DNA from 3 places in the Mesorhizobium sp. M7A.F.Ca.MR.362.00.0.0 genome. Region 1 is predicted to be linked to each of the others. Evidence: predicted binding sites of a transcription regulator. Region 1 holds the regulator's gene; each other region holds the start of a gene.

Evidence for each region. Region 1 encodes LexA, which represses DNA repair genes until DNA is damaged. Its sites were predicted from a motif close to TGTTCNNNNTGTGTTCNG; they were not measured.
Region 2: the regulator LexA is predicted to act here: its motif matches at 1,778-1,795, upstream of EOC06_RS18830 (sel1 repeat family protein).
Region 3: the regulator LexA is predicted to act here: its motif matches at 1,637-1,654, upstream of EOC06_RS20815 (single-stranded DNA-binding protein).

Annotation. Positions count from the first base shown of each region.
Region 1 is NZ_RZTF01000161.1:9,402-12,607, forward strand. Features, by position in the region: gene kynU (kynureninase) at 1-1,244, shown strand, start outside; gene lexA (transcriptional repressor LexA) at 1,653-2,393, shown strand; partial or broken gene EOC06_RS19675 (ComEC/Rec2 family competence protein) at 2,387-3,206, opposite strand, start outside.
Region 2 is NZ_RZTF01000150.1:2,089-5,294, forward strand. Features, by position in the region: gene EOC06_RS18825 (ABC transporter substrate-binding protein) at 1-985, opposite strand, end outside; gene EOC06_RS18830 (sel1 repeat family protein) at 1,378-1,644, opposite strand; gene EOC06_RS18835 (DUF2147 domain-containing protein) at 2,093-2,434, shown strand; gene EOC06_RS40210 (hypothetical protein) at 2,660-2,818, shown strand; gene EOC06_RS18840 (hypothetical protein) at 2,858-3,052, shown strand; gene EOC06_RS18845 (AMP nucleosidase) at 3,169-3,206, shown strand, end outside.
Region 3 is NZ_RZTF01000178.1:4,013-7,218, reverse strand. Features, by position in the region: gene EOC06_RS20825 (MarC family protein) at 1-439, shown strand, start outside; gene EOC06_RS20820 (OsmC family protein) at 472-897, opposite strand; gene EOC06_RS20815 (single-stranded DNA-binding protein) at 1,015-1,536, opposite strand; gene EOC06_RS20810 (helix-turn-helix transcriptional regulator) at 1,763-2,077, shown strand; gene EOC06_RS20805 (SRPBCC domain-containing protein) at 2,074-2,565, shown strand; gene EOC06_RS20800 (ATP-dependent Clp protease proteolytic subunit) at 2,590-3,195, shown strand.

The sequences.
Region 1 (3,206 bases):
GTGGATTTCCTGATCTCGCCGCAGTCGAAGCGATGGATGCCACAGATCCGCTGCGGGCCATGCGCGACCGTTTCATTCTGCCGGAGGGGGTGATCTATCTCGACGGCAATTCACTGGGGGCAGCGTCTCATGCCGTTTTCGGCGAGCTGCAGCAGGCGGCAACCCAGGAATGGGCCCAGGACCTCATCCGAGCCTGGAATACGGCCGGATGGTTCGAGATGCCGATCGAACTCGGCGATCAACTCGGACGCCTGATTGGAGCCGCGGCCGGCCAGACCGTCGTCTGCGACACGACGTCGACCAACATCTACAAGGTGCTGCATGCGGCGCTGGAGATGCGGCCGGGCCGGTCGGTCATCGTCGCCGAGGGTGACAGTTTCCCCACCGACCTGTACATCGCCGAAGGGGTGGCCTCGACACGGGACGGCGTCCTGCTGCGCCTCGCGGGCGTCGACGCGCCCACTATCGAAGAGCTGATCAACGAAAACGTCGCGGTGGTGCTGGTCAACCACGTCAACTACAAATCGGGTGAACTGCGCGACATGGCGGCGCTGACGCGCAAGGCTCATGCGGCCGGAGCGCTGATCGTCTGGGATCTATGCCACACCGCCGGCGCCCTGCCCGTCGAGCTCGATCACGCAAATGCCGATTTCGCCATCGGCTGCACTTACAAGTACCTCAACGGCGGTCCGGGCGCACCGGCCTTCATCTATGCCGCGCAGCGCCATCACAGCGATATCAGCCAGCCGCTCAGCGGCTGGTGGGGCCATGCGCGGCCCTTTGCCTTCGAACGGGGGTATGTTGCCGGCACCGGTATCCGCCGCTTTCTGTGCGGCACCCAGCCGGTCCTGTCGATGCGGGCGCTCAAAGGCGCGCTTGCCATCTGGAACGACGTCGACATGGCGGCATTGCGAAAAAAGAGCGTCGCGCTGACGGAACTGTTCATCCAGCTCGTCGAAGCAAAGTGCGGCGCCTATGGCCTCACGCTGGAGACCACCCGCGACGCGACCAGGCGCGGCAGCCAGGTGTCGTTCCTTCACGATCACGGCTATCAAATCATGCGGGCGCTGATCGAGCGCGGCGTCATCGGTGATTTTCGCGCGCCATCGACCATCCGTTTCGGCTTCACGCCCCTCTATATCGGCTACAAGGATGTGTGGCTGGCGGTTCAAGTGCTAGAAGACATTCTGCGCACGGGCGCATGGAAGGACCAGCGTTTCGCCATCAAGGAAGCCGTTACCTGACGCAACGATCTCCGCGATTTGCCGTCGCCGCCCTCACTGCCCGGCGGATGACGGAGGGCTGAATTCCAGCCACAAATGCCAACAGACGTTGGCGTTTTGGCTCCGTTTCGTTCACGGCAAACGAACGTCCCGAAGATTGATATCGTCCCTTGTGGAGGTCGGCCGGCAGATGATGCCAAGCCTCGGGTTGAGGATGAGCCACAGGTCATTAACCATAATGGTTTCAATGTGAGCAGGCGCATCGCCGTGTTGGCGCCTGTCGATTGCGACCCGCTGGCAAGCCCAAATAATTTCAGCAGCCTTAACAAATTCATTAAACTTTAAACGGTTGCAGAACACAACTGGAACAGATAGTGTTTGTTCTGGGTTTGTTTTTCGATTCTGGTTTCAGGTAATCTGGGGGCCGCCATGCTGACACGCAAGCAACATGAACTGCTGATGTTCATCCATGAACGCCTGAAGGAGAGCGGCATTCCGCCATCCTTCGACGAGATGAAGGAGGCGCTCGACCTTGCCTCCAAATCCGGGATTCATCGGCTGATCACCGCACTTGAGGAGCGCGGCTTTATTCGCCGGTTGCCCAACCGGGCACGCGCGCTGGAAGTGCTGCGATTGCCGGACTCGATCGCGCCCGGCCTCAACGCGGCAAAGAAGTTTTCGCCAAGCGTCATCCAGGGCAGTCTCGGTCAGGGTGGTGCTCTTGGCCGGCAGATCAAGCCGGCGCCTTCGCGGATGCCCTCGCCCGGCAATGATGACGATGCGGTCTCCGCCGTGTCGATCCCGGTCATGGGCCGTATCGCCGCCGGTGTGCCGATCGATGCCATCCAGCATCAGACGCATTCGATCTCCGTGCCGCCGGACATGATCATGGGCGGCGCCCACTATGCGCTGGAGGTCAAGGGCGACTCGATGATCGAGGCCGGTATCTTCGACGGCGACACCGTCATCATCCGCAATGCCGACACGGCGAACCCCGGCGAGATCATCGTGGCGCTGGTCGATGAAGAGGAAGCGACGCTGAAGCGGTTCCGCCGCAAGGGCGCTTCGATTGCTCTCGAAGCCGCCAATCCGGCCTATGAAACCCGTATTTTCGGCCCAGACAGGGTCAAGGTGCAAGGCAAGCTCGTCGGCCTCATCCGCCGCTACTGAGGCGGCTGCGGGTTGGCCGCTGGCTTCTCGGGTTTCTTGAAGGGTGCCAGCCCCCTCGCCTCACGAGAGTATTTGCGATGCGTGTGCCAGGGCCGATATGGGCTGCCCACCGCGAAGCTGATTGTCGCCGGCGTGGTCGCCGATTGGCGATCGAAGAAGACCGCGGCACTGCCTTTGCGAGCCAGTTGCCGCTTGGTGATGACGAGAACCAGCGGATTGTGACAGGCGTCATAGGCGGTGGCGTCATTGATGACGATCAGCTCGGCGAAGCCACAGGCTTTCCAGGTGTCCTTGCGGTCCTCGACATAGGCAATGATCGCACCGGACATATGCCTGGCCACGCAAACGCCTGAGGAGCAATAGAACGGCGATCCCGGCGGTAGCTCAACGGCGTCCGCGACGTCGAATTGCCCATCGCTCTTGTCGAACACCTCTGGCACGACGATGGTTTCTGATGTCAGGGCGCGTTTCCAGTTGTCGACGGTGAATTCGTTCGGCCGTTCCCGGCTGACGGCAAGCTCGCCGCCACCGATCGGCAACGCCACCAGCCGGGCGTCTTCCGAGATCAGCACATCCGGCGTGCGCGTATCCGAGACGGTCAGCAAGCCTGCCAGCGCGAATGGCAGAGCAGCGAGCCGCAGCCAAGTTGTCGCCATCGTCGCGATGACCAGGGCAATTGTCACCAGCAGGACAGATTGCTGCGAAATCAGCCCAACCCCATCGACAGGCGAACGTTCGGAGATCCAACCCGATATGGCGATCATCACCGTCAGACCCTTGCCCATCAGGTAGAGGGCCGGCCAATCCAATCGA
Region 2 (3,206 bases), on a different contig from region 1:
CAACCTTGGCCGGGTCGTCGCTGCCGGCACGCTTGATGCCTTCGGCGAAAGCCTGGATGGTGGCGTAAGAGAACAGCGTGAAACCCTCCGGCACGAAACCGCCGGCCTTGATCTTCTCGACGGCTGCCTTGGCTTCCGGCTTTGCCTGCGGATCCGACGGGAAGACGAACATGGTGCCCTCGCCGGCCGGGCCGGCAACCTGCCAGAATTCCGGCGAGGCGATGGAGTCCGGCATGATCAGCTGGAACTTCAGGTTCTGTTCCGCCGACTGACGCAGGATCAGGCCGGCTTCAGGATGGTAGCCGCCGAAATAAACAACGTCGGCTTTCAAATCCTTGAGCTTGGTGACGAGAGCCGAATAGTCCTTCTCGCCAGCGTTGATGCCGTCATAATAGACCTCCTTGAGGCCGCCGGCATTCATCGTTGCCCTGACGGCGTCAGCCACGCCCTGTCCGTAGGCGCTCTTGTCATGCAGGACGACGACATTCTTGCCGGCAAACTTCTTGGCGATCCATGGGCCGATGAAGGCGCCCTGCGCATCGTCACGCGTGTAAAGGCGCATGATCGTCGGCCAGCCGGCCTTGGCTGCCGCATCGGTCAGCACCGGGTTTGACGAGGCCGGGCTCATCATCAAGGCGCCGGCTTCGGCATAGACAGCCGAGGCCGGAATGCTGGAACCCGAGCAGGCATGGCCGTCGATGAACTTGACGCCATCGGCGACGACGCGGTTGGCAACCGACACGGCCTGCTTGGGATCGCATTGGTCGTCTTCGATGCTCAGCTTGATCTGACGACCGTCGACACCGCCCGCGGCGTTGATCGCATCGGCGGCAGCCTGTGCGCCCTGCTTGAACTGATCGCCGATGGTGGCGAGCTGTCCTGTCATCGGGCCCACCACCGCAAAGGTGATGTCGTCTGCGAATGCGACCGGCGTGCTCAACATCAGGCCGAATATGGCCGCGTTCAAAATACTCAATTTTTTCATGATGGTAGAACTCCTCCACTCACGCGCGGCCGCCCCGGCCGCGCTTCTTCCAGAGAGGCCGGACAATTTCATCCTTCATTCGGCCTGTCTAGGCGCATTGGCGCCGCTCGATTGGGCCTGCAAGACGTCATCCACGCAAAAAGCCACGCCAGCCTTGTTCCGGCTGGTCGTGGCTTTTTTGCCCGTCGAGCAATCTCCAGGCGCCCCCGCGCCTAAAAATCCGCTCAGCTTCCCTGTGTCGCGCACGACTGGGCCTTGCGGCCTGCCGCGTTCTTTCCCTTGCCTTCGTGACCGTCTTGCGCGGCCTTCAATTTCGCCGGGTCTGGCCGTCTGTGCGGCCTTGATCCCGGAGCTTCCCTGTCTTCGATGGACCTGTCTGCGATTGGCAGATTTCAGTGTATGGTCATCCATTCGCGGGCTTCGCGCAGCGCCGTGGCGATCTCGACCTTCGACATGGCGGCCGACAGTTCCGAGCGCAGCTCGGCGGCGCGGGCCGAGCCCTTGATTGCGGCGATGTTGAACCATTTGTGGGCGGCAACGACATCGGTCTCGCAATCGCGGCCGGTCGCATACATCATGCCCAGTTCGAAAAGGATGTCGGCCTGAGCAGTTGCTCCCATGGCGCCGAAACCTGCTTCAAGCATTTCAAAACGTGCCATTTCAATCCCCTGTTTTCCGGCCCTGTCAGGCTCCCGAGAGCTGCCTTCTTTCGTCTTGCCGGCTGCTCTTCCGATGCTTTCGAGAATGCCGTGCAGGCTTGAATCCGTCGTTAAATGGCGTGCTTAATTTGAGGAAAACAAAGCTAAAACAAGAGGTAAACGCCGAAATTCGTTAAGGATACAAACCCAGCAATTCAGCCTGCTTGCCTCAAATTTGACGAAAGTTTTCTCGCGCGGGGGCAAGACTTCGCTAACCACGGCGAACAAAGGCGATGCGCCGATCGTTTCATTTCATCGTCGAGGAGGCGCTTTCAGGCGGCTGCAAAATCCCAAAGTGTTCCGCTACGGCACCGCTTTTGTTTTGCCGGGAGCTGGATTAGCTTACGTTTGCGTAAGCGGCAGACCGGCGAGGCGGAGCATCCGGCCGGACATCCACAGGGAGGAAGACATGTTTCGAAAACTGAGCCTGGCCCTTGCGGCCACATTGATCGTGGCGGGTGCGGCATGGGCCGATCCGATCGAAGGCAATTGGAAGACGCAGGCCGGCGAAACCGCGGCCATCGCCGGCGGCGGCTCGTTTTCCATCACGCTCAAGTCGGGGAAATATGCCGGCAAGACCATCGGCTCGCTCAAGGCGACAGGCGACAACAAATATGCCGGCAACATCACCGATCCGGCAAACGACAAGACCTATTCGGGCAAGGCGACATTGTCGGGCAGCTCTCTCAAGATGAGCGGCTGCGTGCTCGGCGGGCTGATCTGCAAGAGCCAGACCTGGCACAAGCTCTGATCGAGCGCATCCTTGCGACATGAGGACGGGGCCCCAGCGGGCCCCGTTTTCGTTTTGTCGACACATCCTGCACCGGTGATGCTCGATACCCGCCGGCGGCTATCCAAACCGACGCCGGCGCCGTCGAAACCCCGTCAATCATCTTGAACGGCAGATGAACGCCGGCATCAGAGCCGGTTCAGTTGCATCAGGGCATTCTCCGGCGTGTTGAAGGAGACCGACCCAATGCTTGCTCGCCGCTTCACCATCGTCTGCCTGCTGGTGTGCCTGTTTGGAATGTTCTTCGCCATCCTCGTCGCCGAAGCGGGCCGTCCGGCCCGCGCCTGGGACGAAGCCAGTTCCAGAACCTGCCGCCTCGCCTGCCCCACCCATCTTCGCAACTGAACAAAGAACCAAGACCTCGAAAAGAAAAGCTGAAACACCATGAACCGCATCGCCGCCAACGCTCTCAAGACACTTCGGCTTCTGCCGCGGGCGGCGCTTATCCTGACGGTGCTGGCCGCTCCGGTTCTGGCCGTGCCGATGATGCGCACCGACGCCGGCTCGACGATCGACGCACCAGCCCTGAAGAAGTCCGGCGTCGGCTTTGTGCTCTTGGTCAGCCTGCAGCGCGGTTGAAGAAAAACGGCGCTTTGGCCGCCTTCGGTCGCGACACCCCTCCCAAGTGCCGATCCAAGTCTCTATATTGAGCCATGGAAAAGCGAATCTACCCACAAGCCATCGAATCTGTGGTCATGCCGGAGCCTTTTGGCCGGCAAAGCTTTGATAGCGC
Region 3 (3,206 bases), on a different contig from region 1:
CCTGTCGGTGTTCGGCATAACGTTGCCGGCCTTCCGCGTCGCCGGCGGTTTCCTGCTGTTCTTCATCGCCTTCGAGATGGTGTTCGAGCGCCGGCAGGACCGCAAGGAGAAGATCGGCGACGTCGCCATCACCAAGGACATGATCCACAACATCGCCGCCTTCCCGCTGGCGATCCCACTGATCGCGGGCCCTGGTGCCATTTCGGCAACTGTGCTGCTCTCAGGTTCCTTTCAGGGCTTTGCGGCGCAGGCGGCGCTGGTCGGCATCATCTTCGTCTGCCTCGCCATCACCTATCTGGTGTTCGTGCTGTCGGAACGCATAGACCGCATCCTCGGCCAGACCGGCCGCTCGATTCTGACCCGTCTGCTTGGCGTCATCCTGGCGGCACTGGCTGTGCAATTCGTCGCCGACGGCATCAAGGCGCTGATAGCAGGCTGAGAGGCTGACGCGGCGAGAACCCGAAGCCGGTTCTATTTCGCCGTCGTGTCGATGACCTCGAAATCGTGGGTAATCGTGGCGGTCTTGGCCAGCATCGCGGAGGCCGAGCAATATTTTTCGATCGAAAGGTCGATCGCGCGTTTCACCTTGACGCTGGAGAGTGCCCTGCCCTTGACGACGAAATGCATGTGGATGCGGGTGAACACTCTTGGCTCGGTTTCGGCCCGCTCGGCATCAAGCTCGACCACGCAGTCCTCGACCGCCTCGCGGCCCTTTTCGAGGATATGCACGACATCATAGGCCGAACAGCCACCGGTGCCGATCAGCACCAGCTCCATCGGGCTTGGACCCGGCGTCCTGCCTTCCGGTCCGTGCGCTGTTCCGAGCACGACCTTGTGACCGCTACCGGATTCCCCGACGAAGGTGCGCTCCTCGACCCACTTTACGCGCGCTTTCACCCAACTCGTCCTCTCACCGTATTTCGTTGATCGGCCCGGTCAGCCTCAATCACGATGCAAAACCCCGAAAGTCCATGAACGACTCTCGGGGCACTGTGTCCGACATAACTGTTGCGATCAGAACGGGATTTCGTCATCCAATTCGCGCGACGAACCACCGCCGCCGCCGCTCTTGGCACCGCCGCCACCGCGATTGAAGCCTTCGCTCGGGCTGGACTGGCCGAAATCGGAACCACGGCTGCTGCCGCCACCGGTATAGCCGCCGACCTGACCGCCCTCGCCCTGTCCGCGTGCGTCGAGCATCTGCAGCTCACCGCGGAATTTCTGCAGAACGACTTCCGTCGTGTACTTGTCGGCACCGGTCTGGTCCTGCCATTTGCGCGTCTGCAACTGGCCCTCGACATAGACCTTCATGCCCTTCTTTAGATACTGCTCCGCCACCTTGGCGATGCCCTCATTGAAGATGACGACGTTGTGCCACTCGGTTTTTTCCTTGCGTTCGCCGGAATTCTTGTCGCGCCAGCTTTCCGATGTGGCGATGCGGATGTTGACGACCGGTTCACCCGAATTCAGACGACGGATTTCGGGATCCGCGCCGAGATTGCCGACCAGAATGACCTTGTTGACGCTACCCGCCATGATATTTCTCCGCGCTCATCCGAAACAAATTTTTGTCGCAGCACCTTACAGGCTGCAGGCGATCGCCGCTTGCCATGGCTGCCTTTACCCACAAGGTTTTTGTTCCCTTTTCGTTCTTATCCGCATCGCTGCTTATTGTCAAGGAATGGCAGCAACGCCGAAGCCGATCATATGGGCCTGAAAAGACCGCTTGCCAAATCAATAAGTATGCACTTATGCTTTTGGCATGATCGAAGCAGAGATTTTTCGCGCACTGGCCGACCCGACGCGCCGCGCCGTCTTTGAGCGGCTGGCCGCCGGCGAGATGAGCGTGTCGGAATTGCGCACCGGGATGACGGTGTCGCAGCCCGCGGTGTCGCAGCATCTGGCGGTGCTGCGTGGCGCCGGGCTGGTGGTCGAGCGGCGAGCCGGCCGCAACGCCTATTACCGCGCCGATCCGCAGGGGCTCGCCCCCTTGCTCTCCTGGATCGAACGCTACCGGACCTTCTGGCCGGAGCGCATCGAAAGGCTGAAGGCGGTTTTGAAGGACATGGATCAATGAAGAAGGCGGGATTAGCGGCCAACGACGGCCAAGGCGACGCCGCGGATGCGCTCGAGTTCGAGTACGAGCTTGCCGAGCCGCCGGAAAAGGTATGGCGGGCCCTGACCGTACCGGAATTGCTGGCCGCCTGGATGATGCCGAACGACATCAGCCCCGAGATCGGCAACCGTTTTGCCTTCGCCGGACCGGAAACGCCGGTCGAATGCGAAATCCTCGACGCCGAACCCGGGAAGCTGCTGCGCTATTCCTGGCGGGAGCAGCCGGGCGACGCAGCCAGGCAGGATCCGCTCGACAGTACCGTCACCTTCACACTTGCCCGAACCGTTTCCGGCGGCACGCATCTGCGCATTGTCCATGACGGCTTTGCCCGCAAGACCATGCCTGCCGTCGCCATGGCAGGCGCCGGCTGCCGGGTTTCGCTCGGTGCGAACAGGTCATCTAAGCCAATCGCCGCAAACACGCCTCGCCTCCTGCTTCGCGCGGCCTGAAAACAAAACGGACGGAGAGAGACAATGAGCGGTGTTGCCAGTCTGGTGCCGATGGTCATCGAGCAATCGAGCCGCGGCGAACGTGCCTTCGACATCTTTTCGCGGCTGCTGCGCGAGCGCATCATCTTCATCAACGGCGAGATCAACGACGACATCTCGGCGCTGGTCTGCGCGCAGCTTTTGTCGCTGGAATCGGACAATCCCGACAAGGAGATCTCGCTCTACATCAACTCGCCGGGCGGCGTGGTGACCAGCGGCTTCGCCATCTACGATACGATGCAATATATCAGCTGCCCGGTGTCCACCGTATGCATGGGCTTTGCCGCCTCGATGGGCTCGTTCCTGCTGATGGCAGGCACACCGGGGCGCCGGATTTCCCTGCCGAATGCCACTATCCTGCTGCATCAGCCGCTGGGTGGGTTCCAGGGCCAGGCATCCGACATCCAGCGCCATGCCGAGCGCATCGGCCGGACGAAACGGCACATGGCCGAACTTTACGCGCAGCATTGCGGCCGCAGCTATGAAGAGGTGGAACGCACGCTCGACCGCGACCACTTCATGACCGCCCGCGAGGCCCAGTCCTGGGGCATCGTCGACCATGTTTTCGACACGCGAAAGAAGGCGGCGTAAGCCAGGGCCGG